Regions from separate parts of the Paenarthrobacter sp. NPDC057355 genome, predicted to be linked through region 3. Evidence: predicted binding sites of a transcription regulator. Region 3 holds the regulator's gene; each other region holds the start of a gene.

Region 1 (10,581 bases), on a different contig from region 3:
AGCAGTTCGTCCTCTACACGGGGGTGCGCCCGACTCCCGGCCAGGTGCGCGAAGCCTCTGAGTTCTCGCGCCGCTGAAGCCTCAGGCGGACACCGGCTCCACCACAACAGCCACCCGATCCTCGCCGATCCTGGTGAGGGCCGGGTGCTTGTCTCTCTAACGTTGTAATCGAGAGCCTCCTGTCGTATACACTCTTGCTTGGATTAATCATTTCGATTGATTAATCAGAATCCTTACTACTTTGTTTGGGGGCAAGCAGTGGTGTTCGAGATTGACAGTGGCAGGGCTTTGGCGGTGGTGGCTGCATCGAGGCAGCGCATCAGTGTGCTTCCTGGCGTCCAGTCGCAGCTTCGGCATGCGTTCGATGCCCTGGGTGGTGTGCTTCGGAGCGGACCCGCCTACTCGGCTCTTCAGTACTACGCAGACTCGGTACTAACCACGGATGTGCGTGCTCTGGTACAGCGAACCGCGAACATCTTTGGCGGGGCCCAAGCCGCGGTAGCGGCCTATGTTGCCTGCGACGAGACGATGGCGGCGACAGCGCTGGCGAACGCACGGAGTACGGGTGCAAAGAGCCCCTGGGATTTCCCGCCCGGAATGTCCTGGAATCCGGCAAGGTAGGGCCACCATGTACCAGGTCGATGCATCTGCGTTGGATGGGTGGCCCGATCCCGCGGCGTTGGAGTTCTCCGCAACCCCATTGACGGAGAATGCGCAGGGAGTCGTCAATGCCGTGCAATCGGCGGCTTCGGAGTGGTCAGCAATGGCCGACGCCTACCGTGCCCCCGAGGCTCCACAATTGTTGTCGTTGTTCCAGCCGGTTACCCGGAAGAGTGAGGAAATCCGGACAGGTCTGGTCGTGGTCTACCGGGCGTTGATGGCGTACGCCGACGCTCTTCGGGAGCTGAACCGGCGTCGTGGTTTGCTGCTGGATGAGATCGCGCGCTTTCATGGCGAGCGGGACGAATGCGAAACCCGTGCTGCCTTCATGGAAACCACGGGCGATGTTTCCTTCTCGGTTAGTGGAGTGGCTATGGCTTCGCAGGCCGCCGACCTCGAGCGCCGTGTCGGGTCGCTGGCTACGGAGCATGAGCACGCTCAGGAGGCCTGTGCCCGACAGATCAAACGGGTGTATTCCGTCGACCCGTCCGTGCCGGTGTATTACGACGGCGGCGCATTGACGGAGTTCAAGACGGAATGGACCCGGTACCAATTGAAGGGGCTGGAGGCCAAGGGCGGGGGAGGACTGGAGACGCTTCTGTTGCTGACGTCGCTGACGCCCGGGCGGTTGCTTGACTACGGGCTTGCCGAGTCCGACTACCTTCGCTCCGGACTGGCCTCGCCACCGGCCGTTTCCAAGGTCAAGGAATGGTGGGCTGGTTTGTCCCCGGAGCAGCAGGCCGCGTTGGTAGTGGCTGCCCCTGGAATCATCGGGAGCCTCAACGGGATACCCTACGCCGTCCGGGCAAAAGCGAACCGGGTCAACCTTGATGCGGTCTATAACGACACCCGGACCAGCGAAGCGGACAAGGTGGCGCTGCGGGTTATTTACGATTCACTCGTCCCAGTGGAAAACGGGCCGGATGCCCCGGCGAGAACCATTGTGTCATTCACTCCTGACGAGAACGGCAAACCGCTTGTTGCCCTTGCGATCGGAGACCTGGATACAGCCTCCAATGTGACCTGGAACGTCCCGGGCATGAGGACTACGGTGGCTGATGGTCTCGAGTCGTGGACCAAATCTGCGCAAGACCTGTACAACGAACAACTCCGCACCTTCTCAGAGCCGGCAAAAGCTCCTACTACCGCTGTAGTGTCCTGGGTTGGTTACGACTCTCCCGAGGCGCCGCCAAGCGGTGAGGTGTTGTCGACCGAGCTGGCGAAACGCGGCGGAGCAAAGCTCGCTGCTGCATTGGATGGCTTCAGCGAGACCCGCGCTGGGATAGGTGAGAACGCCGTGGAACCGCGCCTGAACCTTGTGGCCCACTCCTACGGCAGCACTACGGCCTCTTATGCCTTGATATCCATCAGTCAGGAGATCGCGACCGCTACGTTTTTTGGCTCGGCCGGGATTGAATGGCGGGAGATCGGCTCTGCCGCGGACCTCCACGTGGCGAAGGACGCCGCTGGTCAGCCGGAAGTCTATGTGACGGCGGCGAGCGAGGATCGAGTAGCTCCGTTGGGGATCATGGGGAGTGGCTTGAGAGGACGTGAGGGGCGTTTGGATCCGACAGGTGACTGGTTCGGGGCTAAGTCCTTCTCCTCCGAAGGCGGTTATGATCCTGAAACAGGTCACCTCTATACCCGGACAACTGGCCACGACGCCAAAGGGTGGGCAGCCAGCAACAGCGGAGATTCGATCTTTGCTGCTACCAGCTCCCACGGTTACCTGGATCTAAACACCGAGTCAGCCCACAACATAGCCTTGACCTCAACGGGGCGCGGTGAACAAATCAAGCAGTTGCTGCCACTTCAACGTGAAACCCAAGCGGGATTCGGGGGAATGGACTTTCCTGCAGGACGGCTAGTCGAGCGGAACCTAACTCCGGACGAGCTAACCGAGGAATTAAAGGAAATTGACAAATGACTAAAACTACATACAAGCACAAGGTGTGGTTGGTGTTGGTGATGATGGGGTGTTTGGTGGCGTCGGGATGCAACGGAAATTCAGCAATTAATGGTCAGGGTGGAACGCCCGGACCCGGACAGCGGAGCGCAGAAGAAGTTTTCATTGACTTCTTGGACGCCATTGACGACACCGTGCAGCATTCCGGCACCGATTGGCCCGCATGGGATCGAAACCACACCGCGGGTTTCTTTCCGCCGCCTTGTTCAGTTCAGTCTCGAGACGATGGGCGGGCGTATCAGACTCAAATCGAGGGAGGCCCCGTCGATGATCCCCGGGCCGCGGTGGAACGAATGAGGACCCACTGGGAGAGCAAGGGCTACAAGATTGGAAATGTCTTCGACAATATGGGCGCGAATACCACCGGGATTGAGATCGGTGCGTCGACTCCACGGGGAATGATCCTGATTTTCACACCGTCTAAGCACACCTCATTCATAAATGTACAAAGCGAATGCACATTGGATCCTTCGGCGAAGAAGGTGACCGCCTAGCCTTGGGTGGTCGAATGCCACGCAGGCTGTTAGAGGAACCACGGCGCAATCGGACTTCCGATGTAATCGTCATGGTTATCGCGAGCTTGGTTCTTTGTGCGTGTGGCGGGGCGTCGCCCAGCGATCAGGGCGGGGAACCCGGACCCGGTGAGCGGAGCGCCCAGGAGGTGTTCACAGAGTTTATGGATGCCGTTGATGACACGGTGCAGTTTTCGGGCATGGACTGGCCCATCTGGAACCGAAGCCACACAGCAGGTTTCTTTGCTGGCCCGTGTTCAGTAAGAACACGGGATGATGGTCGGGCTTACCAAACCCAGATCGAAGGTGGCCCTGCACTCGACCCGCAGGTTGCTGTGGACCTGATGAAAGCGCATTGGGAAGAGAAGGGGTACACGATTGGCAATGTATTTGATGATGGGAACCCTGCCACGGGAATTCAGCTGAATGCGCGTACGTCAACAGGCGTTCGCTTGCAGTTCTCGCCCACCCCGCACGTCAGTTTCATTAAGGTCGTCAGTGCTTGCACATTGGACCCGAATGCCAGGAAAAAAACCACCTGAAATGGCGGGTGTTACAAGCGAATCGGCTACGTTTTCTGCGCGACACTGTCACGGGATAAGGGTGCTCTCACTGCTCAGCGTCATGGTTATATTCGCTTCGGGGTGCGCTGCAAACCAACCAGGTGACGGTCATCGCGGCGAGCCTGGTCCAGGCGAGCGGAGCGCCCAGGAAGTTTTCACGGACTTCATGGATGCCGTGGATGACACAGTGCAGAAGTCCGGTGCAGATTGGCCTATTTGGAACCGAAGCCACACCGCCGGATTCTTCCCGGGGCCGTGCTCGGTTCGTTCTCGGGACGATGGTCGGGCCTATCAGACGCAGATAGAGGGCGGCCCGGTTGAGGACCCGAAAGCCGCGGTGGAACGAATGAGGGCCCACTGGGAGTCCAAGGGTTACGAGATCGGGAACATTTTCGACAACATGGGCGGCAATACCACCGGCATTGAAATCGGCGCCTCGACTCCACGGGGTATGGTCCTGATCTTCACACCGTCGAAGGGGACCTCATTCGTTAACGTGCATAGCGAGTGCACCCTGGATCCGGCTGCAGACAGGAGGACGACGTAGTTGTGGTTCGCGGATTCTCTGTGCCCATCGTGAGGGTGCGGTGGCGTTTGAAGGTGTTGGCGATGATGGTGGCGATGGTCGTGATGCTGTCAGGGTGCAGTACAAACCCTGAGGATGGACACGGAGAGCCTGGGCCCGGAGGGCGGAGCGCCCAGGAAGTGTTCACGGACTTCATGGATACAGTGGATGACACTGTGCAACATTCGGGTACTAATTGGCCCGACTGGGACCGCAACAATTCGTCGGGCTACTTTCCGCCTCCATGCTCTGTTCAGGTTCGTGATGATGGCAGGGCATATCAAACGCAGATCGAAGGCGGACCTATTGCCGATCCTCAGGCTGCTGCGCAGCGAATGAAGGCTCACTGGGAGTCGAAGGGCTACGAAATAGGCAATTATTTCGACGACGGCAACCCCGCTACGGGAGTTCAGATTAACGCGCGAACGCCAAGCGGGGTCCGGATACAGTTTTCGCCGACTCCGGTGGGGAGCTTAATCAATGTGATCAGCGATTGCACTTTGGATCCAACTGCCGACAGGAGGACGACGTAGCTGTGGTTCGCGGATTCTCTGTGCCCATCGTGAGCGTGCGGTGGCGTTCGAAGGTGTTGGCGATGGTGGTGGGGATGGTCCTGATGCTGTCAGGGTGCGGTGTAAGCAAAATGGGTGGTCAGGATGGCAAGCCCAGGCCAGGCGAGCGGAGCGCCCAGGAAGTTTTCACGGACTTCATGGATGCCGTGGATGACACAGTGCAGAAGTCCGGTGCAGATTGGCCTATTTGGAACCGAAGCCACACCGCTGGATTCTTCCCGGGGCCGTGCTCGGTTCGTTCTCGGGACGATGGTCGGGCCTATCAGACGCAGATAGAGGGCGGCCCGGTTGAGGATCCACAGGCTTCCGTGGACGCCATGAAGGCCTACTGGGAATCGAAGGGTTACAAGATTACGCACGTCTTCGATAACAGGGGCGATAACACCACAGGAATTGAGATTCATGCCGTAACTCCCCGGGGCATGCTCCTGAATTTTACGCCGACCAAGACCGTTTCGTTTGTCAAAGTTGTGGGTGAATGCACTTTGGATCCGGCTGCCGACAGGAGAACGACGTAACGGTGAATCGCGGAGTCTCGGTGCCCTCACAGAGCGTGGGATGGCGCTCGAAGGTGTTGGCGATGATGGTGGCGATGGTCGTGATGCTGTCAGGGTGCAGTACAAACCCTTCGGATGGACACGGAGAGCCAGGGCCCGGAGAGCGGAGCGCTAAGGAGGTGTTCACGGAGTTCATGGATGCCATGGAAGATACGGTGCAGCAATCGGGCACGTCGTGGTCCGAGTGGGACCTGCGCGATACGGCTGACTATGTAACGGAACCCTGCGGCATTCACGAGCGAGCCGACGGTCGGTTGTATCAACGGCAGATCGAAGGCGGCCCCGTCGAGGATCCAAAGGCGGCAGTGGAAAGCATGAGGGCCCATTGGGAGTCGAAGGGTTACAAGATCACACACATCTTCGATAACAGGGGCCCTAATACAACAGGAATTGAGATCCACGCCGTAACTCCCCGCGGCATGCTCCTGATTTTTACGCCGACCAAGACCGTTTCGTTTATCAAGGTCGTAAGCGAGTGCACCCTGGACCCCGCCGCCAGGAAAAAGACCACCTGAGCGTCGCGGCCAGTGGAGCAGTGCTACGCAGTCACCGGCTCCACGACAACAGCCACCCGCTCCTCGCCGATCCTGGTGAGGACGAGGGTGGCTGTTTTGGCATCCTTGCCCTTGGCAGGCTTGCCCGGCAGCAGTTGCTTGCGGAGCTCTTCGGGGGTCACTGCGGTGCCACGCTTCTTGATGTCCAGGACAGTGATGCCGTTGCTCTTGACCCAGGCTTTGAGGGCCTTGACGTTGAACGGCATCACCTCCAGCACTTTGTACGCGCGGGCAAAGGGGGTGTCGTGGGGTTCGGGGGCGCAAATGTAGGCGATGTGCTCGTCCACAAGATGCCCACCCAACCGCTCAGCGACGTCGGCCACCAGCCCTGCGCGGATCACCGCACCATCCGGTTCGTAGAGGAAGCCTTCAACAGGCCCGACGGCGGCGACTGGGCCGCCGTCGAAATCCTCACCGCTGGTGATTTCCGCAGCGCCCTGGCTGCCAAGGACCAATGCCGCGCGGCGAACGCCGGGCCGTGCAACGGCGTTGAACCACAGCGTGGCTTCGGTGACGTCGCCGCCCACGGACACCCACTGGACCTCGCAGTCCGAAGGCACGGAGTCGTGGGGGATGCCCGGGCCCATCTTGACCCCTACCGCACGCCCGGTGGCCGCAAGCCTTTCTACAAACGACAACGGAGGGGAGAAGGCCTCCGGGTCCCAGATCCTTTTGGTGCCGGACGTGGAGGTGGTGCGTCGGGCGGGGTCCAGCCAGACGCCGTCGATCCCCTCAAGGTATACCGACTCCGCGTCCGTGTGCACAACCCTCGCATGCGGAAATGGCATGAGGTTTATCATGGCGCAGGCCGCGGTGGTTTCATCCATCTCCACGGCAGTGACCGCGATATCCATCGAAGCCATAGCCATGGAGTCGGCGCCGAGGCCGCAGCCGAGGTCCGCAACGTGACTGATGCCTGCCTGGGCGAAACGTTCAGCGTGGCGGGCGGCGACATTGAGCCGGGTGGCCTGTTCCAAGCCGGCTTGAGTAAAGAGCATCTGGCGGGCGAATTCGCCGAACTTGGCCTCCGCGCGGGTCCGAAGGCGCGATTGGGTCAGGACGGCGGCTACAAGTTCGGGGGAGTGGCCAGCCTTCCGGAGTTCGGCGTTGGTGCTGAAAGCGTCAGCCTCCCGGTAAGGCCCCAGCGAGGCAAGAAGTTCCCATCCTTCAGTAGTCAGCAAGGGCGCGATCTGTTCCTGCGGTGCGTGAGGCATGGGAACAAGCCTAACGTCGCGCGTCATGGCAGTGTGACTGTGGAATCAGCCGGATAGGGTTGTTTTCATGGAAGACAACGCAGCCCCGCCGCCCTCCCGCCTCACCGTGTACGCCCGTCCTGCCCTGATTGCGGGCGCTGTCATCGCGGTAGTCTGCGTCGGCCTGCTGATTGTTATTTTCGCGCTGGACTCCTTCAATGCCGCAGCCTATTCCGTGTCGGGCAAGAGCGTCAGCGATCCTACGGATGAGGCGCGCGAGATCCGCGATCTTTACAGCGGCGCCCGCCTGGGCGGCGTGATCGCGCTGGTGATTTCCGGCGTCGTTGCAGTCGCCTCGGCGGTGGTCCTGTACCTGAACCGCGGCAGCGCGGCGCTGGATGAGGACGACGACGGCGAAGACTACGATCTGGACGACCTCAGGGACCAGTGACCGCAGTTCACCCATGACGAAATGCTGGCACTCACCTTGACCGAGTGCTAACGCCTTACATAGAGTCTAGTTAGCACTCTCCCCGTGAGGGTGCTAATCCCGCCAGGCGTCCACCGGCACCGCGACGACGGTTGTACGCCACGGCACCCTAGTTCTTAGTCCATGAATCAGCTCATGAAAAGGAGAGTCCGAGTGTCGGTCTCGATTAAGCCTCTTGAGGATCGTATTGTTGTTCGCCCGCTCGAAGCAGAGCAGACCACGGCTTCCGGCCTGGTTATTCCGGACTCCGCGCAGGAGAAGCCGCAGGAAGGCGAAGTTGTTGCAATCGGCCCCGGCCGCTTCGATGACAACGGCAACCGCGTACCGGTGGACGTAGCTGTCGGCGACGTCGTCATCTACTCCAAGTACGGTGGAACCGAAGTCAAGACCGGTGGCAGCGAGTACCTCGTCCTGTCCGCCCGCGATGTCCTCGCGATCGTCGTAAAGTAACTTCCTGGAGCCCCGCACCGCCGTCACGTTGGAATCATTCCGACCGACAGCGGTGCGGGTTTTCTGTCTCGAAAGGACACAACCATGGCAAAGCAGCTTGCTTTTAACGATGCTGCCCGCCGGTCACTTGAGGCCGGTATCGACAAGCTCGCCAACACTGTCAAGGTGACGCTCGGCCCGCGCGGCCGCAACGTCGTCCTGGACAAGAAGTGGGGCGCCCCCACGATCACCAACGATGGTGTCACCATCGCCCGTGAAGTCGAGCTCGACGACCCCTACGAGAACCTTGGCGCACAGCTGGCCAAGGAAGTCGCCACCAAGACCAACGACGTCGCCGGTGACGGCACCACCACTGCCACTGTGCTTGCACAGGCACTGGTCAAGGAAGGCCTGCGCAACGTTGCTGCCGGCGCCGCTCCCGGTGAAATCAAGCGCGGCATCGAAGTTGCCGTTGAGGCTGTCGCTGCACGCCTGCTGGAGAACGCCCGCGAAGTCGAAGGCACCCAGGTAGCCAACGTCGCAGCCATCTCCGCGCAGAGCGACGAAGTTGGCGAGCTGCTGGCTGAGGCGTTCGGCAAGGTGGGCAAGGATGGTGTCATCACCATCGAAGAGTCCTCCACCACGCAGACCGAACTGGTCCTCACCGAAGGCATGCAGTTCGACAAGGGCTACCTGTCCCCGTACTTCGTCACCGACGCAGAGCGCCAGGAAGCTGTCCTCGAGGACGCCCTCATCCTGATCAACCAGGGCAAGATCTCCTCGCTGCAGGACTTCCTGCCGCTGCTGGAGAAGGCACTGCAGGCCAACAAGCCCCTCTTCATCATTGCTGAGGACATCGAAGGCGAAGCCCTGTCCACGCTGATCGTCAACCGCATCCGCGGCACGCTCAACGTTGTTGCCGTCAAGGCTCCGGGCTTCGGCGACCGCCGCAAGGCCATGCTCCAGGACATCGCCACCCTGACCGGCGCCCAGGTTGTTTCCCCGGACCTCGGCCTCAGCCTGGACACCGTTGGCCTCGAGGTACTGGGTACGGCCCGCCGCATCACGGTCACCAAGGACAACACCACCATCGTGGACGGTGCCGGAACCGAGCAGGACGTTGCAGACCGCGTTGCACAGCTGCGCGCAGAGCTCACCCGCACCGACTCCGACTGGGACCGCGAGAAGCTGCAGGAGCGCCTGGCCAAGCTTGCCGGCGGCATCGGCGTCATCAAGGTTGGCGCAGCCACCGAAGTTGAGCTGAAGGAAAAGAAGCACCGCATCGAGGACGCTGTGTCCTCCACGCGTGCAGCCCTCGAAGAAGGCATCGTTTCCGGTGGCGGTTCCGCGCTCATCCACGCCCTCAAGGCTCTGGATGAGTCCCCGGCCGTCAAGGGCCTCGAAGGCGACGCTGCCGCAGCTGTCGGCATCGTCCGCCGCGCCCTGGTCCAGCCGCTGCGCTGGATCGCCCAGAACGCCGGTTTCGACGGCTTCGTGGTTGCTGCCAAGGTCTCCGAACTCGAAGCCAACCACGGTTTCAACGCCAAGTCCGGCGAGTACGAGGACCTGATCGGTGCCGGCGTGATCGACCCCGTCAAGGTCACCCGTTCGGCACTGCGCAACGCCGCTTCCATCGCTGCCTTGGTTCTCACCACCGAGACCCTGGTTGCCGAGAAGCCGGCTGACGAAGAAGACGCACACGCAGGCCACCAGCACTAAGCTGCCTGACCTGGAAAGCCCCGGCCACTGCTGAGTGGCCGGGGCTTTTTGCTGTCTTGTCGCCGGCGCGGGGCTGCTATTGCTGGCGTACGACGGCGGCGGTAACCTGACGCTTACACGGCGGCTTGGGCGGACCATCAGGGCCGCTGCCCGCCTCAAGGTGAGTCATGTCAGTACCTGCCACAGCTTTGGACCTGGGACGATCGGCCTTCACGGAGCACCGCTGGAGCGCCGCTTTCGAGTGCCTGGTTCGCGCTGACGACGACGGGGGCTTACCTCCGCAGGACATTGAGTTACTGGCTTCCGTCGCCATGCTTCTGGGACATAATGAGGAGGCCATTGGATATCTCACCCGGGCGCATAACGAGTACCTGACCGTGGGAGATACGGACAGTGCCCTGCGCTGCGCGGCGTGGTTGATCATGTTCTTGCTGGATGCAGGTGAACATGCCCGCGGGAGTGGATGGCTCGGGAAGGCCAACCGACTGGCGGAAAGCCTGGAGCACGCAACTGCTGGTGTGGGGTTCCTGCTTATTTCCGTTGCCCTCGGCTCCCTGCGCGGCGGGGACGCGGAGGCGGGTTATGTGAACTTCTGCCGGGCGTTCGAGCTGGGGGAGTCCTTCAATGAAAAGGACCTGCAAGCGATGGGCCGCCTGGGTATTGGAACATCCCGGCTGGCGCTGGGGTACCCGGAGGAAGGTCTTCGCACCCTGGACGAGCTCATGGTTTCGGTCATGGCGGGCGAGGTTTCTCCCATCCCCACGGGGATCATCTACTGCGCTGTCCTGGGCAGTTGCCGCC
Region 2 (10,581 bases), on a different contig from region 3:
CACTACCCCCGGATATAGGGGTAGTGCCCCAAAGGGCGAATGTGTGACGCTGTTTTCGGGGGCCTACTTTGGACGTCCCGTTCACCGAAACTGCACGACGCATGTCCGTCCGGGACGGCAGCAACCCCGCCCCTAACGTGACCAGGGTGCTGAAATCCTGTCGGGCCAATCAACTGGCAGAATGGCGGTTATGCAGCCATCCACCACCGTCGCGGCCATCGAGCTGCGCATTTCCATCAGCGAGACTGAACCCCTGATCTGGCGGCAACTCGTCCTTCCGGAGTCTTCTACCGTTGCCGAGCTGCATGAGGCTATCCAATGCGCCTTCGGATGGAAGAACTCGCATCTATACGCCTTGGCGGGCCACAACAAGTCCGGCAAGAAGCGCCTGATTTTCGCGCTCGACGACGGCGATGGCCCCGCAGGCGCTGAAGTGGCAGCTAACGTGCGGCTGCTGGAGCTGTTCGATCCTGCCGCTGTGGGCTTGTCTGATCTTGAGTATGAATACGACTTCGGCGACAGCTGGACCCACGAGATTGAGGTTGTGGGACAGGCTGTCTTGCAGAAGCCGGCGATCACCTGCGTGGCTGGGGCGATGCGCGGCCCTGTCGAGGACTCCGGGGGAGTGCAGGGGTACGCCAACGTGGTTCGAGTCGTTGGCACTCCGGGGCATCCCGAGCACCGGGAAGCCGTGGAATGGCTGGAGTTCGTGACCCAGGAGGGCATCTCAAAGTTCGATCCAGGTGCTTTTGATATGGCGGCCATCAACCGTCAGTTGGAACTATTGGCGCGGCGGTTGTGGCCGGCGGAGACCACAGAGGCCGACATCGAATTCGTCCTGGGACCGATCCTTTGGTTCTTGAATGAAGCAAACCCGGACGGGCTGCCGCTGACGACGGCGGGCTACCTAAAGCCCGTGGTGGTCAAGAGGGCAATGGCAGACCTCGAATGGACCGAACCTTGGCAGGGGAGCGTTTCGACCGAGAGCCATGCTGCACCCGTTCGGGTGGTACGCGAACGGCTTCAGGAATGGAAACTTCTACGCAAAAGCAAGGACAAGCTTCTCCTGACGCCAGCGGGTCGAAAGCTCGTGAACAAACCCGCAATGCTCTGGCACTATATCGCTGACCGTTTGGCATCGCCTGGGCACCCAGGCGTACAAATTGGAACACAGCTCAAAGTGCACTGGGAGTTGACGGGAAGCTATCCGCCCATGGGCCTCAGGGACGAGGTGATTCAGCTTGCGCTCCACGAGCACGGTTTACGAACAGTAGCTGGAGCCGACATTCCGCTCGATTGGGCACGCGGCTTGAGGATTGATGTTCACCAGTCGTTCCTCTGCCTACGGCTCTGGAATACTAAGAAATGGGGGACAGATGAAAATGAATTGTCCCCCGCCGGGATAAATTTCCTGCTCGACGTTCAGAGTCGCTGGGGGGACTAACCAGCTACGCCCGAGCGTGCTTCTTCCTGTCGGCAGGCTTGGGAGCGTTGCTGGCTTCAAGCACAGCAGCTCCCGTTCCCAACCCGCGGACCGTCCACCCAGCACTCCGCCAAGCATCAGCGTTCAGGACGTTCCGAGCGTCCAGCACCATCCGGCGTCGTACGAGTGATCCCGCAACCGAAGGCGAGAGGGAGACGTATTCGTCCCATTCGGTGAGCAGCAGCACCAGCTCCGCGCCTTCCAGCGCGCGATTGGTGGAGGCTTCGAAGCGGATCTGCGGGTAGCGGATCCAGGCGTTGTTGATGGCCTTGGGGTCCGTGACAGTCACGTGCGCGCCGGCATCGGCGAGTTGCTGTGCGACGTCCAGGGCGGGGGAGTCGCGGATGTCGTCGGTGTCCGGCTTGAAAGCGGCCCCGAGGATGGTGACCGTGCGGCCGGACAGGAAGCCGCGGCACATGTCACGGGCGATCTCCACAGTGCGGGAACGCTGATCCAGGTTCACCGAATCCACCAACGCCATCCACTCATCCACGGAGGGCACATCCAGTTCACGCGCCTGCGCCCGGAACGACCGGATGTCCTTGGGCAGGCAACCGCCGCCAAAGCCCAGCCCCGCATGCAGATACCGGTTGCCGATGCGCGGGTCCAGGCCCATCGCCTCACTGAGTTCGCTGACGTCGGCGCCCGACGCGTCGCACAGCTCCGCCATCGCGTTGACGAAGCTGACTTTCGTGGCCAGGAACGCGTTCGACGCCGATTTGATCAGTTCCGCGGTCGCGAAATTGCAGACCAAACGCGGGATTCCGGCCGCAATCAGGGGCTCGTACACAGCATCCAGCACGGCAGTAACAGGTGCACCGGCAGCGGCGCCCTTTCCGCCCGGCACCCCATACACCAGCCGGTCGGGGACCAGCGAGTCCTTCACCGCGGTGCCCTGGCGCAGGAACTCCGGGTTCCAGCCGAGCAGCACGTCCGGCCGGCGGGCCAGGACCGAGCGGACGGTCTCCACCGTGCCAACCGGCACTGTTGATTTACCGACGACGGCGGCCCCCTTCGCCAGATGCGGCAGGAGGCTCCTCGTGGCGCCCATCAGGTAGGAGAGGTCCGCGGTGTCCGAAGTCTTGGACTGTGGTGTGCCCACGCAGAGGAAATGCACCTGCGCGTCCGCTGCCTCGGCGAAGTCCGTGGTGAACGCCAGCCGGCCCGTGGTGCGGCCATCCTTCAGGAGCTCATCGAGACCGGGTTCGTGGAAGGGAGCCAGCGCCTTGTTGAGCTGCTCCACCTTGGAGGAGTCGACGTCGATCCCCACCACGGTGTGGCCCATGGAGGCGAGCGTGGCGGCGTGGACTGCGCCGAGGTAGCCGCAGCCGATCACGGAAATCTTCATGAAGATGGTCCTTTGCTTGAGGTGAGTTCTGAATGGCCCGTTGCTTCGCTGGGCACGCCGGAGATGACGTCGTTGTAGTGACGAACCAACTCCGCGCTGAGCACCGGCCACGTCCGACCCTGAACCGAAGCGGTAGCTGCCGTTGCGAACGCGCGGCGCTTGGCGTCGTCGCCCATCAGGTCCTGGACGTAATCACGCAGTTGGGAGAGGTTGCCCGGTTCGTACAGCCAGCCGGTGCGCGAGTTTTCCACCAGATCCAAGGGGCCACCACGGCCAGTGGCCACCACCGGAACGCCGGACGCCATGGCCTCCTGGATGGTTTGGCAAAAAGTCTCGAACTCGCCGGGATGGACGAAAAGATCGAAGCCGGCCACAGCTTCCGCGAGGGCCTCGCCGCCCAGGAAGCCAGTGAAATGGGCCTGGGGAAGTGCGGACTGGAGTGCTTCGCGCTGCGGGCCATCACCAACGATGACCAGCTTGGTGTTCGGCACATCCGCCAGCACCGCGAGGTCCTCAACCTGCTTCTCGACGGCGAGCCGGCCGACGTAGCCGATGATGCGCTGACCCTCGGGCGCGACCGAGCTGCGCCACGCCGTCGAACGTTTCGCGGGATTGAAGCGCGCGGTATCCACACCGCGCCGCCACATGTCCACGCGAAGGATGCCGCGTCCGCGCAACTGGTTCAGCGCGAAGGTGGACGGCACCAAGGTGCGGGTGGCCAGGAGATGGATGTTGTCCACGCGGTTCCAGGCCCAGTTCTCCAGGAACGGCACACCGTAGCGGCCCGCGTAGCCGGGAACCTCGGTTTGGTAGATCGCGACAGTCGGGATGCCCAGCTGATGGGCGGCCTGCACGGCGCGCCAGCCGAGGACGAACGGTGAGGCAAGATGAACGACGTCGGGGGCGAAATCGGCAAGGATTCGCTTGACCCGATTCACACCACCCAACGCAACCCGCACATTCGTGTATCTGGCCAGCGGCACCGAGGGAAGCCGGTGCACATACGCACCCTTCTCGACGCTCGTAACATCAGTGTCCGACGTCGACGGCGCGATCACCATCACCTCGTCCCCGCGCTCTTGCAGATGCTCCAGCACCCGCAGTATCGAGTGGGTTACCCCATTCATCAGTGGCAGGAATGATTCGGCGACGATTGCGATCCTCACGCCTTCCACGGTGGTCGCGGCGGTTGGCTTACTGGGTGCGCGGGGGTGGCCGGTGGGGGAAGAGTTGGTTAACAGGCGGGTTGGGGTGAGCGCTGAAGCACTCAATGCTGGGAGTTACCTGTGCGCGCTGTAGACTCCGCTCAACGACGCGACAGTCGCGTCTCAATTTATGGGGGTCCCATGAGGTCTGTCGCGCTCGGAACAGCTGTGTCCGGAGCCAGGAAAAAATATCGAAGGATTACGACGGCGGCCCTTGCCGTTGCCGGAGCGCTTGCAGCTTCGCTGTTGCTCAGTCCGCCTGCGGTGGCTGACGTGCTCGTGGCGGATATACCGGTGGGAACGGCGCCTCATGCTTTGGCTGTCGGCGCAACCGGAAAGGTGTATGTTGCGACGGCGAGTGGACTTTCAGTCATCGATGGCGTGACTAACAAGGCCAGCATCATTGACACCGGTGGTCCTGTCGGCGGAGTAGTTGTCCACCCCAACGGTCAGATTTACGCGAGTGTGGCGGGCGCATCTGGTGCGCCGGGATCAGTAGCCGTCATCGATGGTTCGACAAATATGTTGACGGCAAAGATCCCGACCGGTGTGGACCCACGCAACATCGCGATCAACGAGGCGACGGGCAAAATCTATGTCGGCTTTAGCTTCGGCGTCACGGTAATCGACGGGAACACCCACGCCACTGACACCATCCCTTTTTACAACTACGCCCCCCAGAGCATCGCTGTCGACCCGACCACGAACACCATCTACGTCGGATATTCGAATGTAGTGACCATTATTAACGGGCAGACGAATGAGGCATCCAACTGGACCTTTTTCCTGGGAACTGTTTCTGGAATGACCTGGAGCCCCGAGAACCAGCGAGTGTATGCCGTAACGACTGGCATCCGGGGCAGCGAAGTTTATGCAATTCACGACATCAACCAAGCGGACACGGTTTACTCCACTTCTGAGAAGCTGGGCAAGATTGCGGTCAACGCGGCGAACAGCGTCCTGTACGTTGAAGCTGCCGGTACTAACAGCGAAGCGTCAGTGTTGGTGATTGATGCCAAGAACAGATCAAAGATCGCCAGGGTGGGCGTCGCTGGACAGCCGGGCGCAATGGGTGTGAACTCTCTTCGCGGAAAAGCTTATATCCCTACTTTCGGGGGTGGAACGACCATCCTCGATAAAGGCAACGTCACCTCCACCGTTCGGACCGGAACGGAACCTGTCGCTGCTGCAGTCGATGCGAAATCAGGCAAGGCTTACGTCGCCAACAGGGGAAGTTCGTCGGTGACGGTCATCGACGAAAACATTCCTGCGCCCGTCAAGAATGACTTCAACGGTGACCGAACAACTGACGTACTGGCGCGGGACGCCGGAGGTTTGCTGTGGCTGTATCCCGGCAACGGTGCTGGCGGATGGTTGCCGAAGGTTCAAGTGGGCTCAGGCTGGAATGTCATGACCGCTTTGATCGCTCCAGGTGACTTCAACGGGGACGGAACCTCAGATGTGCTCGCCCGCGATAATGCCGGCACCCTCTGGCTGTATCCGGGGGACGGCGTGGGTGGCTGGCTTCCGCGCAAACAGGTGGGCGCCGGATGGTTTGTCATGACCGCCATTACTGCTGCCGGCGACTTTAACGGGGATGGAAAGGTTGATGTCCTGGCCCGGGATGGTTCCGGGCTTCTGTGGCTGTACCCAGGCAATGGTTCGGGCGGCTGGTTGTCGCGCGTCCAGGTTGGCTCTGGCTGGTCGGGCATGTCGGCCATCACAGGCGTCGGCGACTTCAACGGCGACGGTACGGCTGACGTCGTCTCGCGTGACGGTGCCGGCACCCTCTGGCTTTATCCCGGGAACGGATTCGGTGGATGGTTGGCTCCGCGTCAAACTGGCTCCGGCTGGAACGTGATGAACGCCTTGGTGGGACCGGGGGACTTCAACGGTGACGGTAAGACTGACATCCTGTCGCGGGACTCATCCGGTGCGCTGTGGCTCTTTGCGGGAAGCGGAGGACCTGCGTGGCCTAATGGAAGCCTAGCGGGGGCCGGATGGAACGTGATGACTGCCATTTTGTAGGCAACGAGTTACGTCCGGAGATCGCTGCTGATGGATCTTTGACTCGATAAACGTAGGAATGTGCCCCCTAGGCGATGGCTTAGGGGGCCGCTCCCGCCCCACCCCGCGCCGCCTTCAAATCCTTCCGCAGCCCGCGGTTGTCCGCCCGCAGCTCCTCGTTGTGCTCACTCAGCCCGCGGTTGTCCGCCGTCAGCCCCCGATTCGCCTCCTCCAGCTCCAGCACACGTTTCACGCCGGCCAGGTTCAGCCCTTCATCGAGCAACACCCCGATCCGACGCAGAGTCGCGAGGTCGTTTTCGCTGTAGCGGCGAGTGCCGCCGTCGGTCCTTTCGGGAGTGAGCAGGCCTTTGCGCTCGTACTGCCGGATGTTCTGCTGCCCGGTGCCCACCAGTTCCGCGGCAACCGAGATCGCGTAAACGCCCCGTCCGTCATCGGAACCCGCGCCCGAAGCGGAGGCGACCAGTCCGCCGTCGTGCTCCGCGGCGGCGGCCGAGCGATCCGAACCTGCCATCAAAAACCTCCGAAAATCTTCCAAAAACCTACTTGCACCACTCTCTCACCAGTGCTATAAAAAATCTATACCAACCACCACAGATCTGGAGGCTGGTAACAACAACAGAATCAGCATCAAGATCCAAAGGAGTGAGAACCAAATGCTGATGCGCACTGACCCGTTCCGCGAATTCGACAGGCTCGCCCAACAGGTTTTTGGCACAACAGCACGCCCGGCCGGAATGCCGATGGATGCATGGCAGGAGGACGGACAATTCGTTGTTGCCTTCGATCTGCCAGGTGTAAGCCCTGATTCAGTGGAGTTGGACGTCGAACGCAACGTCCTCACGGTAAAGGCCGAACGCAAGTCGCCCGCGGGCGAGAACAACGAGATGATCGCCGCCGAGCGCCCTCAGGGCGTCTTCAGCCGGCAGCTCATCCTGGGTGACACCCTGGACACCGAAGGCGTCCAAGCCAACTACGACGCCGGTGTGCTCACACTCCGCATCCCCGTCGCCGAGAAGGCCAAGCCGCGGCGCATCGAGATCACATCCAGCGGGCAAAAGCAGGAAATCAACGCCTGATCCGTCCGCCCTGCCGGAAGGCCCACCCGGGGGTGGCCGACCGGCAGGGCAGCGACCGGGAACAACGGAGGCGGCCGCATCGGAATAGTTGGGCGCAGGCTTCGCGCCACGTCACAGCGTTTTTTAGCGCACATGAAAGCGGTCCCCGCCCGTCGTCTCCCGATGGATGGCCCCCGGCTCCGGCCGGGGGCCATCTCCTGATCCGCAGCATGAACCGGACACAGCAGTGAACACGCAGCCAGACCACTACGCCACCCTCCGCGTCGCGCCCGACGCCACGGCCCGCGACATCGCCCGCGCCTATCGCGCGCTGCTTCGGACCCACCATCCGGACACGCGCCCAAAGGCCGACGACGGCGACACCACCTCGGCGGCCGACCTCCAGGAACTGCACGCCATCATGCAGGCGTACGTCGTCTTGTCGGACCCAGGAAAGCGGGCGGCATACGACCGGGCGCGGCGGAACGGATTCGGAAGCGGCGGGACGCCGGTGAACGTCCGGGTGCACAAGCGTGCGCAGCAGCCCGGACGGAACGACGGCGGCCAGTCACCGTTGTCCTTCGGGCCACCCCGCTGGGAACCTTCGTCCAGAAACCTGAGAACACCGAGGAGCAATCCATGAGTGCTTGGCGTCCCTATGACGACCACATTATTCCCGCGTTCTACGAACGGTTCGAACAACGCTGGGGGAGAGGGACAGCGCCGTTCCTGGACCCCGAAGTCCACGAACAACCCCTGCCACGCGCCCAGTGGATCAACCCGGATACGGGGGCCGCGATCGCCGTAGTGCCCATCTGGACGAATGACCCCGAGCACCGCTCCTTCGGGGTGTTCTACCTCCCGCCGGCGGGCGACATCTGGATGCTGCGCCCCGGTCCAACCACGTTCGTTGAACCTCGAGGGGGAGCCAACCAGGAACAGGTGACACTCCGCAACGACGCCTTCAAAAAGGCCGTCAACCATGCCAAGGAGTTCATCTACGGGCCCCAGTTGTGAATGGAGTCCCGGCACCAGGCCTGTACAAAAGAAGGCTGGTGCAGCCTGGGAAAAATCCTAAGGCGGCTGCACCAGCTGCTAGTACGACTTTCTGTTAGAAGTTATGACACCTATCCATTGGCCGCTCCTAGTTCCCGGCTTCGATTTTTCCGGGCCTTCAACATCAGCGGGGGGCGCTCGCCTGCCCCGGGAGAACACCTCCCATCTTACGGCGACCAACAGGAAAAAGCGCTTGAATTCGCGGTATTTCAGGGGCGCCTGACGGGCTTGGAGAGCTGGCCGTGGCACGATTGATCACGATGAAACTGCGCGCTGATCAGACCGGAAACCGTGGCCTCCCTATGCCCCTTTGGCTGCAGGGCGGTCTGGAAGCGGCTCAGGCGGCGTTCATTTCCGCCATCGTGGTGGTGCTTCCGCTGGTCGGCGTATGGGCGACCGATGGTTTCCAGAACCGGAATGTGGACGCCCTGGCACGGATGGGAGGCCAGGCCTGGTTGCTCATTCACGGTGTTCCGTTGGAGCTCGCTCATGTGAATATCGGCCCCGCGGCCCACCCCGGATCAGGGCTGCTTTCCTTGATCCCGTTGGGCTTGACGCTCATCCCGTTCCTGTTGGCGTGGCGGGCAGGCCGTCGTCTGGCCCGTGCCTCTTACACCGACCAGCTGTGGCAGGCCTTTTTCGGCGCCTTCCTTGTCTACGCGGCTTTCGGAGCTGCCACCGGATTCGTGTGCCGCACTACCGAAGTTGTCATCAACCTTTGGTTGGCCATGGCCATACCCCTGATTTCGTTTGGCTTGGGCATGGTCGTTGGAGCCCGGCGGGAGGCGGGCTCGTGGAGCCGACTGATCGGCGTGGACGCCGTCGCTTGGCTCGCCAAAACCAGTCAGCACTCTCGGTGGGCTGGCTCCTATGTGGGCTCGGTGCTGAAGGCTGGATTCGTGGCGGCGATGGCCGCCGTGTGCCTGTCGGCTGTGCTGCTGGCCGTCACGATCGTGTGGCACTGGACCGACATCATCGCTGTTTACGAAGGGCTGAAGGCCGGGGCTCTGGGAGGCGCCGTGCTCACCATTGCCCAACTCGGCTTCCTGCCGAACCTGGTCATCTTCGCCTTGGCGTGGTCCTCGGGGGCGGGCTTCTCGCTCGGCATCGGCTCCACAGCCGGTCCGCTGGGCACCGCGGTGGGACCGCTGCCGGCCGTCCCCATCCTTGGCAGCCTCCCCGCAGGCCAGCTCGAATTTGGGGCGATGGCACTGGCTTTGCCCGTTGTCGCCGGGATCCTGGCTGGCTGGTGGTTCCTGCGCGAAGGCGAAAACCACTTTGACGAGTGGCTCTCCATCAAGATCAAAGCCCGCTGGTTCACCGCCACCGTTTCCACCCTTTTCCTGGGGGCTTTCATAGGCGCGGTTGCGGGCTTGCTTGGCGGAGCGTTGGCTTGGATCGCACGCGGTTCCGCCGGCATTGGGCGGCTCACGGAAATCGGACCCCATCCGTTGTGGACGGCAGTCTGGCTGGCCGCCGAAGTGGGGATCGGCGTCGTAATTGGTTACGCGGTGGGGCCGTGGCTGGAACGCAGCCAGAAGCTGCGCGAGGCGAACCTGGAAGAAAACGCGTACGACGACGAGCACGCCTGAGCGGTCAAGCTTGGGACAGTCGGGCTACCTGAGCGAGCCCGGCATGGACTTTTCGAGCTGCATGAGGCACTGCGTCTTTGCGGACTCCGTCAACGCTGAGCGGGCGCAATCCTGATACGTGCTGACCTGACGGAAAAAGAGCGCCGACGTTAGGACCAGCAGGCACATGATGGCCGTGACCACCAGCCCCGAGATGGTGCCGAACAGAATCAGTCGGGGGTGCTTGTACTTGATGGTTCGTACCAGTACCACGATGCCGAGCACCAGAGCCGCCAGCGTCAGGATGCCGCTCAACCACACGTAGTTCACGTTCAGCGAGAACACGAAGAACGCTCCCACAGCCGAAAAAAGGAAGGCGCGGAACAGGATCTGGGTCACACCGAGGGCGGACTTTTCCGCCTCGGAGCGGGGCTGCTGGCTCGGCGCGGAACCGACGTCTGGATTCATGTTTTCCAGCCTACGCGAGCCGCCCATAAGCTAGTGCAATGCGCATTGTTGTCCTCGTCTCCGGTACCGGTTCCAATCTTCAGGCAGTCATCGACGCCGTGAAGTCAGGTGAGCTGGATGTCGATATTGCCGCTGTGGGCGCCGACCGTCCCGACACGTATGGTGTGGAGCGCTCTGACGAAGCCGGCATCGAGACGTTCGTGGTCAACTTCAACTCCTTCGAGACCCGCGCTGAGTGGGATGCCGCACTGCGCGACAAGGTGCTCTCCTACAACCCCGATGTTGTTGTTTCCTCCGGGTTCATGCGGATCGTGAGTGCCGACTTCATCGATGCTTTCGGCGGAAAGTACGTCAACACGCACCCGGC
Region 3 (9,383 bases):
GTCAGGAACATCTTCATCTGTTCGGGAGTCGTATTCTGGGCTTCATCGAGGATGATGAAGGCGTCGTTCAGGGTGCGACCACGCATGTACGCCAACGGCGCCACTTCGATGGTCCCGGCGGCCATCAACCGAGGGATGGATTCCGGATCCATCATGTCGTGCAGGGCGTCGTACAGGGGACGCAGGTACGGGTCGATCTTGTCGCTAAGAGTGCCAGGAAGGAAGCCCAACCTCTCCCCCGCCTCAACAGCGGGCCGCGTCAGGATGATCCGGCTGACTTCCTTGTTCTGCAAGGCCTGCACAGCCTTGGCCATGGCGAGATACGTCTTACCGGTACCTGCAGGGCCAATTCCGAAGATCACCGTGTTGTCGTCGATGGCGTCAACATAGTTCTTCTGGTTCAGCGTCTTGGGCCTGATGGTCTTGCCCCTGCTGGAGAGGATGTTGTGGGTCAGGACATCTGCGGGATTCTGCACGGACTGGGTCCGCAGAAGGGAGACCAGTTGCTGAAGTACGTCGGGCGTGACCAAAGTCCCCTTGGCGACGAGACCGCGTACTTCCTCAAGGAGGCGCATGATGCGGGGAATCACCGTGGAAGGACCGGTCATGGAGAGCTCGTTGCCGCGAACATGGAAATTCACGTCCGGGAACTGTTCCTCGATGTACCGCAGGGCTTCATCATGGCTGCCCAGCGAGTGAACCATCTGGTCGGAGTTGTCGAACGTAACAACTTCCGTGCGCGTGCCCGGTAACGTGTGCGGGAACTCGGTCAGCGGCTGGTTCCCGTTTCCGGTCCTGAGCCGCCCGTTCAAAGATTCACTCATAGTGCTGGCCCTGCGGCCTGTTCTCCTCCGGTTGATGGTATGACGCAATCCTACGCCAGCGCCGGGCCGGATGAACCTCGACAAGGCGCCTGAACCTTGGCCGAAACGATGTCGCCGACATTTTGTCTCAACTCGGCATCAAGCCGGTATCAATCATGTTTCAGTTGGCCACCGACCCCGCAAACCCGGCCGGGCGCCGTCGTCAATGTGCCAAGCTGGCTTAATCGGGCGCTTGCACGCCCCGCAGCCCTGACCAAAAGGAAATGCCATAGCCATGCCAGCGAGCACCGGAAACGGCGCACGAAAGCGGACGAGGTCCGCCATCGCCGCGCCCGCGATGCTTGCTGTCCTGCTGCTGACCGGTTGCATAGCCAACGGCGGAGTGGGAACCCAGGCGACGTCGAGCCCGCCATCGCTGTCCGTGCAGGACGCCCCTGCGAGCAATGCCCCGCTGGAGACAACGCAGGCTTCGACCAAGATTCCGGTCTACTGGATTGGGCGAAGCAAGGACGAGGTCTATCTCTACCGCGAATTCCGGGACATCTCCGGTGACGGCAATCCCGTCACCACCGCCCTGAAGATCATGATGGCCGAGAAGCCGTTGGATCATGATTTCTTCACCCCATGGCAGGAACCGGGAAACCTGGCGACCTCCATCTCGGGGAAAAACGTGATCACGGTTGACGTCTCCCGCGACGCGTTCAACTCGAACCTGGACGCCGGGATGGCCCAGCGCGCCATTCAGCAGCTGGTATACACAGCCACGGCGGCAGCTTCGTCCTCCGGACTCATCAACTCGGGTCAGCAGATCCAGGTGGTCATTCTCGTGGACGGGCACAAGGACTACATGGCGTTCGGGCAGATAAAGCTGGGCGAACCGATGACACGCGACGCTTCCTTGGTGGCACCCTTGTGGATCATTGATCCACAAGAGGACGTTTCCTTGCCGTCCGGGCCCATCAAATTCAACGGCCGCATCACGGATAACTCCCGGCCCATCAGCTGGCAGATCCTTCAGGACAACGGCAAGGGCGAGAAGTCGAGCCTGCTCACAGGCCAGACCAAGGCCACAGGCGAGCCCGGTCAGTACGGTCTTTTCAGCTTCGGAGCCACACTGAAACCGGGCAAGTACGAGCTCCGCGTATCCGAGGTCGATGACGCCGGCAAGGCCATCGAATCGAGCACGGATACCCGCCTGTTCAGCGTGTCCTAAGCATGTTCGCCGCGGCCTGGTCGCTGGCCGGCTACCAGCGGCCCAGGACGTCGCTGGCCACAACGACGGCGGCGGGTCCCGCCGTCGAGGACCTCAGGACGTGGTGACCCAACAGTGCCGTGACGGCACCAGCGTCGCTAAGCCGCGTTACTTCCCGCGGCGAGATGCCGCCTTCAGGACCCACGATCAACAGAACCTCACGGGGCGAGGCGTCATCGACGTCCAACTTCCCCAGGACCTCACGTAAGGGGTTCTTGGCGTCCTCGTGAAGGATGATTGCGAGGTCAGCTTCCGCAACGGCTTTGGCCAGTCCGTTCGAGTCCACGACCGGCCGGACCGGGGGTATCCAGGCCCTCCGCGCTTGCTTGGCTGCCGCAGTAACCACGGACTCCCACTTCGCGTGCGCTTTCGCTGCCCGGTCACCCTTCCAGCGCACGATCGAGCGTTCCGACTGCCACGGAACCACGGCATCGATCCCAAGCTCAGTCGCCGTCTCGATGGCCAGCTCGTCGCGATCGCCCTTGGCCAAGGCCTGCACCAGGACCAAGCGCACCTGGGGCCGCTCTTCGAAGACGACATCCTCCGCCGTCACCGTCAAGGTGCCGGATCCGACGTCGGCAACGGTTCCGGTGAGCCGGGCCCCAGCGCCGTCGGCGATGTCGACGGACTCACCGACGGCCAGGCGCTTCACTGTGACGGCGTGCCGCGCTTCCGGACCCTCCAGGACGAATTCAGCACCGGAGTGCACCTGGTCGAGACTGCCGGCGGGCGCGAAGAAGACGGGATTGCTCACCGCTACAGATTACCGAGCTTGTCCCGGAGCTTTGCGAACATGCCACCGCTGGCCACCAGCTTGCCCTCGGTGAACTGCTCACCGCGGAGCTTGGCGAGCTGCTGCAGCAGTTCTTCCTGGGCATGGTCAAGTTTGGTGGGCGTCTCGACGTGCAGGTGCACCTTGAGGTCGCCACGGCCGTAGCCCCGGAGATGGGTGACGCCGAGACCGCGCAGGGTGATGATCTCTCCGGACTGCGTGCCTGCCTTCACCTCGATGCCTTGCGCGCCATCGAAGGTGTCCAGCTCGAGGTCCGTGCCCAGAGCTGCCGCCGTCATGGGCACGCTCAAGGTGGCGTGGAGGTCATCACCTTCACGAACGAACATGGAATCGTTGTTCACCCGGATCTCCACGTAGAGATCGCCCGCCGGTCCACCGGCGGGGCCTGCTTCGCCCTGTCCGGACAGCTGGATGCGCGTGCCGGTGGCGACGCCTGCCGGAACCTTGATGGTGAGCGAACGGCGGCTGCGGATGCGCCCCTGGCCGCTGCACTCGTTGCAGGGATCCTTGATAACGGTGCCGAATCCTTCACAGCTTCCGCAGGGTGCTGTGGTCATGACCTGGCCAAGGATGGAGCGGACGGCGCGCTGGACCTGGCCACTGCCACCGCAAATGTCGCAGCGTTCGGGGTGGGTGCCGGGACGGCAGCAGCTGCCATCACACGTCGGGCAGACCACGGCCGTATCAACTTCAAGCTTCTTGTTGACGCCGAACACTGCGTCCTTGAGGTCGATCCGGACGCTGATAAGGGCATCCTGGCCTCGGCGGACGCGGGAGGCAGGTCCTCCGTGGCCTCCGCCACCGCCAAAGAACGTGTCGAAGATGTCCTGGAAGGCGAAGCCCTGGCCTGCGTATCCGCCGCCGAATCCGTTGTCAGTTCCGTTTTCATTGCCGGTGGCGTCATAGACGCGGCGTTTCTGGGGATCTGACAACACTTCGTATGCATGGGTCACGGCCTTGAACTGCTCCGCGACATCCTCACCGGGGTTTACGTCCGGGTGGAGTTTCCGTGCCAGCTTGCGGTACGCCTTTTTGATCTCTTCCCCGGTGGCTTCCGGTGAGACTCCCAAAACGTCATAGTGGCTGCTCAAAGTCGGTATCTCTTCCTGGTTGTACTGCGGATGTTTCCTCGGGCCGGCGTTCAGCCGCCGAGAATGCGTGAAAGGTAACGGGCCACGGCGCGTACTGCCGCCATGGTGGTGGGATAGTCCATGCGGGTCGGTCCCAGAATGCCCACCTTGGCACCTGATCCGTAGCCTGTAGCCACCACAGATGCCTCAGCCAGGCCGTCGTACGGATTCTCCCGGCCAATGCTGACCGAAACACCTCGAGGATCGTCTCCCATGTCCGACAACAACCGGAGCATGACAACTTGTTCCTCAAGGGCCTCCAGCACGGGGCCGATGCTCAACGGGAAATCGACGTTGGAACGCGCAAGGTTCGCCGTACCAGCCATGAGGATGCGCTCTTCACGGCTGGTGTCGCTCAGCGATTCCAGGCCATTTGCGAGCGATTGCGCGAGGGCCCGAAGGTCGGGCGGACACAGCGCAACCACTGAGGGAAGTACCTGCGGCAAGAGGGCCAGCTGGGTGCCGGCGATGCTGCCCAGGAAACGGGACCTCAACAACATCAATGCCTCGTTGCTCACATCCACACCGGTGTCGATGACCTTCTGCACGACGCTTCCGGTGTCTGCGATCAGGACAACAAGCACCTGCTTGGGTGCCAGCAGGACGAACTCCGCGTGGCGGACCAATGCGCGGTGCGAGTGCGGGTACTGGACGACGGCGACCTGGTTGGTCAGCTGCGAAAGGAGCCTGACGGTGCGCTCAAGGATGTCATCGACGTCGTCAGGGCCCTCCAACAGTGAATGGATGGCCCGGCGCTCAGCGGCAGACAACGGCTTGACCTGGGAGATGCGGTCGACAAAGAGGCGATAACCCTTGTCGGTGGGAATCCGGCCCGCGCTGGTATGCGGGGCTGCAATGAGGCCTTCCTCTTCCAGGACAGCCATGTCATTGCGGATGGTGGCGCTGGAAACACCCAGGTGATGCCGCTCGACGAGGGCCTTTGATCCCACAGGCTCCCGGGAATGCACATAATCCTCAACGATGGCACGCAGCACTTCCAGCTTGCGTGGCTCACTCATTGCTCCACCTCCTGACAAATTGCCATGGTCCTTTCGGACCGTCCCCGCGTGACCTCCATCGGGTCACTGCACTTAGCACTCAACATGCCCAAGTGCTAACAAGTCTAGTATGAGCTACCACGTTGTTAGCATTGAAACCGTCCGCGGACTGTATCCAGGACGGCGAGCCGGTGCAGTGTGATCGCAGCTGTTGCCCGTCCTTTCGCATATCAGCACAGAGGTAGGAATTCCTTGGCTCTCGACAATTGGGGTCCGCAGGATCTGACGGCACCGGCCAAGCGCCAGCTCCCTGAGGTCCCGGTCCAACGCGGAATGGTCCTGGAGGACGTCCAGTCGGGGTGGGTGGGCGAAGTCACCCGGGTTGAGAAGACCGGAGGCATGCACATCGTGGCCCTCGAGGACAGGCGTGGCAAGACGAAGTCATTCCAACTCGGCTACGGCTTCCTCCTCGAAGGGCAACCCATCCGGTTGATGCCTCCAGCCGCCCGCCCGCCTGCTTCAGCAGTTCCGGCGGGACGGACAGCTTCGGGCTCGGTGAAGGTCCAGGGACAGCGGGCACAGGTAGCCAAGGCCAGCCGGATCTGGGTTGAAGGCAAACACGACGCCGAACTCGTTGAAAAGGTCTGGGGTGACGATCTCCGGGTTGAGGGAATCGTGGTGGAACCCCTTCATGGCGTGGACGACCTCAAATCCGCCATCGCCGCTTTCCGCCCCGGACCCGACCGACGGCTCGGTATCCTGGTAGACCACCTGGTTCAGGGATCCAAGGAATCCCGGATCGCAGCCGAAGCCATGACCGTCCCTGGCGCTGCCGGGAATGTCTTGATCGTCGGACACCCCTACGTGGACGTGTGGCAGGCAATCCGGCCCAAGGTGCTGGGCATTGAGCAATGGCCGGCCGTGGCCCGCGGGACGGATTGGAAGACCGGAATTCTCAGCGCCTTCGGGTGGCCCCACGAGAGCGCCGAGGACATAGGTTTGGGCTGGCAGCGGCTCCTCGGTGCGGTGCGCAGCTATGCGGACCTTGAGCCATCGTTGCTCGGCCGTGTGGAAGAAGTCATCGACTTCCTGACCGTCCCCTGATCTGCCATCCGGTCCAAGAGGATCTGACGCCTTTTCGGGGCGTTGGTCCCGGGAAGGACGCGCGGGCCGGTATTCTTGGACAGCAACACCGCAGCATCTTTGAAAGCATTTAAAGCAAAGGGAAGACACCGTGGCAGATAACGCTCCTGAAGAACCGGGTAGCGCCGCAGGCCGGCCCCAGTATCACGGCGCGCCTGCCAACGCACTCCCGTTGACGGCCAGTGAGGACCGACAGTGGGCCACTTTGGCGCACTTCGGCGGCATCCTGGGATGCGTGCCGGCTCTCTTGATCTATTTGATCTTCCGCGACCGTGGCCCATTCACAGCACAGGAATCCAAAGAGGCGCTGAATTTCACCTTGCCTCCAACCATTGCCGCCGTGCTCGCCAACATCCTGGTACTGCTGCCCGTGGTCGGCAACATCTTCGCGGTCATCGCGACCGGCATCTGGGTGGCGTTGACCTGCTTCTCCGTCTCAGCAGGAATCCGGGTCAATCACGGTCAGCCGCACCGCTACCGCTTCAACCTGCGCTGGATCAAGTAGAGTCCCGGCTCAGGACCGCAGGAGCTTCTCTGCTGGCTGAGCCGGTTCAGTCCGGCAGGATCCTTCGGACTACCGCATCTGCGAGCAGACGCCCCTTCAGCGTCAGAATCAGCCGACCCTTGAACGCCTGAACAGGATCAACCAGCCCATCGGCGATGAGGCCTGCCATCGCGTGGCGACCCACAGCATCCAGAGCATCTACGGCCAGCCCCGTTCCCAGACGCGCTTCCAGCATGATCCGCTCGACTTCGCGGGTGCCGGCGTCGAGAGTTTCGCGTCCGGCAGCCGGCGAGGTTCCTGCGCCCAACCGTGACGCATAGGCAGTGGGGTGTTTGACGTTCCACCACCGGACGCCGCCAACGTGCGAATGCGCACCGGGGCCGATCCCCCACCAATCATCACCGCGCCAGTAGGCCAGGTTGTGCCTGCAGGCTTGTTCCGGGGTCCGGGCCCAGTTGCTGACCTCGTACCAGTCCAGGCCCGCCGCTGAGATCATTTGATCCGCCAGTTCATATTTGGCGGCGTGGTCGTCGTCGTCGATTCCGGGCACTTGGCCGCGCCTGATCTGCGCGGCGAGCTTGGTGCCGTCCTCCACTATCAGCGCGTAGGCGCTGACGTGATCGGGCTCGTAGGACAGGGCAGTCTTGAGTGAGAGTTCCCAATCCTCCATGGACTCCCCCGGTGTCCCGTAGATCAAGTCCAAACTGACGGCCAGGCCAGCCTCGCGGGCCCATTGAACCACCAAGGGAACCCGGCTGGGAGTGTGCGTGCGGTCCAGCACTTTCAAGACATGCGGAACAGCCGACTGCATGCCGAATGACACCCGCGTGAAGCCTGCATCAGCAAGGACTTTCAGGGATTCGGCTGTCACGGAATCAGGATTCGCTTCGGTGGTTACCTCAGCGCCGGGCTCAAGGCCCCAATGCCCGACGGCGGCACGGAGGATCTGTGCCAAATCTTCCGCGGGCAGGAGGGTTGGCGTGCCGCCTCCGAAGAATACGGTGCTGAGGGGCCGACGCGGGAGGCCCGAGGCATCAAGGGCCGCAGCCGCGAACCCGAGTTCGGAAACCGCCGTCGATGCGTAGGCATCCTGTGACGCTCCGCCGCCGAGCTCCGTCGCGGTGTAGGTATTGAAATCGCAATAGCCGCAGCGCACGGCACAAAACGGGATGTGCACGTAGAGACCGAATTTGCGCTGCTCTACGCCGTCCAGCACCTGCGGCGGCAAGATGCCGTCCGCAGGTGCCGGATCGCCCAAAGGTAGGACGCTGGGCATTTACTTCTTGGCCTTGTCCTTTGACTCGTCCGTGGTCAGCGCCGCGATGAAGGCCTCCTGGGGCACCTCGACGCGGCCAACCATCTTCATGCGCTTCTTGCCTTCCTTCTGCTTCTCGAGCAGCTTGCGCTTACGGGTGATGTCACCGCCATAGCACTTGGCAAGAACGTCCTTGCGGATGGCGCGGATGCTCTCGCGGGCGATGATGCGCGAGCCGATGGCAGCCTGGATGGGCACCTCGAACTGCTGCCGCGGAATGAGCTCCCGGAGCTTCGCGGTCATCATCACACCGTAGGCGTAGGCCTTGTCGCGGTGCGTGATGGCGCTGAACGCGTCCACTTGTTCGCCCTGGAGCAGGATGTCGACCTTCACGAGGTCGGCCACTTGCTCGCCGTCGGCCTTCCAGTCCAGCGAGGCGTAGCCGCGCGTCTTGGACTTCAGGAGATCGAAGAAGTCGAACACGATCTCGGCCAGCGGGATCCAGTAACGGAGTTCGACGCGGTCCTCGGACAGGTAGTCCATGCCCTTCATCTGACCGCGGCGGCTCTGGCACAGCTCCATGATGGCGCCAACGAACTCGTTGGGTGCCAGGACAGTAGCGGAGACCATGGGCTCGCGGACCTCGGCGATCTTGCCCGTGGGGTACTCGCTGGGGTTGGTGACGTGGACAACCCGCTTGTCTTCCAAGGTGACCTCGTACTCCACGTTGGGGGCAGTGGAGATGAGGTCGAGGTTGTATTCGCGTTCCAAACGCTCGCGGGTGATCTCGAGGTGCAGCAACCCAAGGAAGCCCACACGGAAACCGAAGCCCAGCGCAGCCGAGGTCTCAGGCTCGTAGACCAGGGCGGCGTCGTTGAGCATCAGCTTTTCCAACGCGTCACGAAGCACGGGGTAGTCCGTGCCGTCCAGGGGGTAAAGGCCGGAGAAGACCATTGGCTTTGCATCGGCGTAGCCGCTCAGGGATTCCGAGGCCGGCTTGGCTTGGTTGGTGACAGTATCGCCAACCTTGGACTGACGGACGTCCTTCACGCCGGTGATGAGGTATCCCACCTCGCCGACACCCAGGCCCTTTGACGGGGTGGGCTCCGGTGAGCTCACGCCGATTTCAAGGAGTTCGTGGGTTGCGCGGGTTGACATCATCTGGATGCGTTCGCGGGGGTGGAGCTTGCCATCCACCACACGGACGTAGGTGACCACGCCACGGTAGGTGTCATAAACCGAGTCAAAGATCATGGCGCGCGCAGGAGCGTCGGGATTGCCGACAGGTGCCGGGAGGTCGCGGACAATCTTGTCCAGGAGCGCCTCGACGCCAACGCCGGTTTTACCGGAAACCTTGAGTACGTCCTCCGGGTCCCCGCCGATGAGGTTGGCGAGTTCAGCCGCGTACTTCTCTGGTTGCGCCGCCGGGAGGTCGATCTTGTTCAGCACCGGAATGATGGTGAGGTTGTTTTCCATCGCCAGG

What was found. The regulator HrcA, encoded in region 3, represses chaperone genes, less so after heat shock. The targets are predictions, from matches to a motif close to TTNGCACTCGNNNNNNNCGAGTGCNAA.
Region 1: the regulator HrcA is predicted to act here: its motif matches at 7,618-7,644, upstream of groES (co-chaperone GroES).
Region 2: the regulator HrcA is predicted to act here: its motif matches at 6,607-6,633, upstream of ACFUOZ_RS18170 (Hsp20/alpha crystallin family protein).

The regions. Positions count from the first base shown of each region.
Region 1 covers NZ_JBHVAL010000015.1:77,772-88,352, reverse strand. The annotation lists gene ACFUOZ_RS15940 (shikimate 5-dehydrogenase) at 1-77, shown strand, start outside; gene ACFUOZ_RS15935 (DUF6507 family protein) at 217-621, shown strand; gene ACFUOZ_RS15930 (alpha/beta hydrolase) at 629-2,587, shown strand; gene ACFUOZ_RS15925 (hypothetical protein) at 2,584-3,120, shown strand; gene ACFUOZ_RS15920 (hypothetical protein) at 3,303-3,680, shown strand; gene ACFUOZ_RS15915 (hypothetical protein) at 3,763-4,248, shown strand; gene ACFUOZ_RS15910 (hypothetical protein) at 4,820-5,356, shown strand; gene ACFUOZ_RS15905 (hypothetical protein) at 5,530-5,910, shown strand; gene ACFUOZ_RS15900 (SAM-dependent methyltransferase) at 5,934-7,163, opposite strand; gene ACFUOZ_RS15895 (hypothetical protein) at 7,231-7,593, shown strand; gene groES (co-chaperone GroES) at 7,786-8,082, shown strand; gene groL (chaperonin GroEL) at 8,167-9,780, shown strand; gene ACFUOZ_RS15880 (LuxR C-terminal-related transcriptional regulator) at 9,948-10,581, shown strand, end outside.
Region 2 covers NZ_JBHVAL010000020.1:24,205-34,785, forward strand. The annotation lists gene ACFUOZ_RS18140 (hypothetical protein) at 1-3, opposite strand, end outside; gene ACFUOZ_RS18145 (plasmid pRiA4b ORF-3 family protein) at 191-1,444, shown strand; gene ACFUOZ_RS18150 (UDP-glucose dehydrogenase family protein) at 1,449-2,831, opposite strand; gene ACFUOZ_RS18155 (glycosyltransferase family 4 protein) at 2,828-3,997, opposite strand; gene ACFUOZ_RS18160 (FG-GAP-like repeat-containing protein) at 4,178-6,064, shown strand; gene ACFUOZ_RS18165 (MerR family transcriptional regulator) at 6,144-6,575, opposite strand; gene ACFUOZ_RS18170 (Hsp20/alpha crystallin family protein) at 6,718-7,140, shown strand; gene ACFUOZ_RS18175 (J domain-containing protein) at 7,367-7,762, shown strand; gene ACFUOZ_RS18180 (hypothetical protein) at 7,759-8,136, shown strand; gene ACFUOZ_RS18185 (DUF6350 family protein) at 8,436-9,767, shown strand; gene ACFUOZ_RS18190 (hypothetical protein) at 9,792-10,241, opposite strand; gene purN (phosphoribosylglycinamide formyltransferase) at 10,253-10,581, shown strand, end outside.
Region 3 covers NZ_JBHVAL010000001.1:639,080-648,462, forward strand. The annotation lists gene ACFUOZ_RS02935 (PhoH family protein) at 1-824, opposite strand, end outside; gene ACFUOZ_RS02940 (GerMN domain-containing protein) at 1,099-2,037, shown strand; gene ACFUOZ_RS02945 (16S rRNA (uracil(1498)-N(3))-methyltransferase) at 2,069-2,830, opposite strand; gene dnaJ (molecular chaperone DnaJ) at 2,833-3,960, opposite strand; gene hrcA (heat-inducible transcriptional repressor HrcA) at 4,011-5,018, opposite strand; gene ACFUOZ_RS02960 (DUF3097 domain-containing protein) at 5,250-6,101, shown strand; gene ACFUOZ_RS02965 (DUF4870 domain-containing protein) at 6,232-6,645, shown strand; gene hemW (radical SAM family heme chaperone HemW) at 6,692-7,921, opposite strand; gene lepA (translation elongation factor 4) at 7,922-9,383, opposite strand, start outside.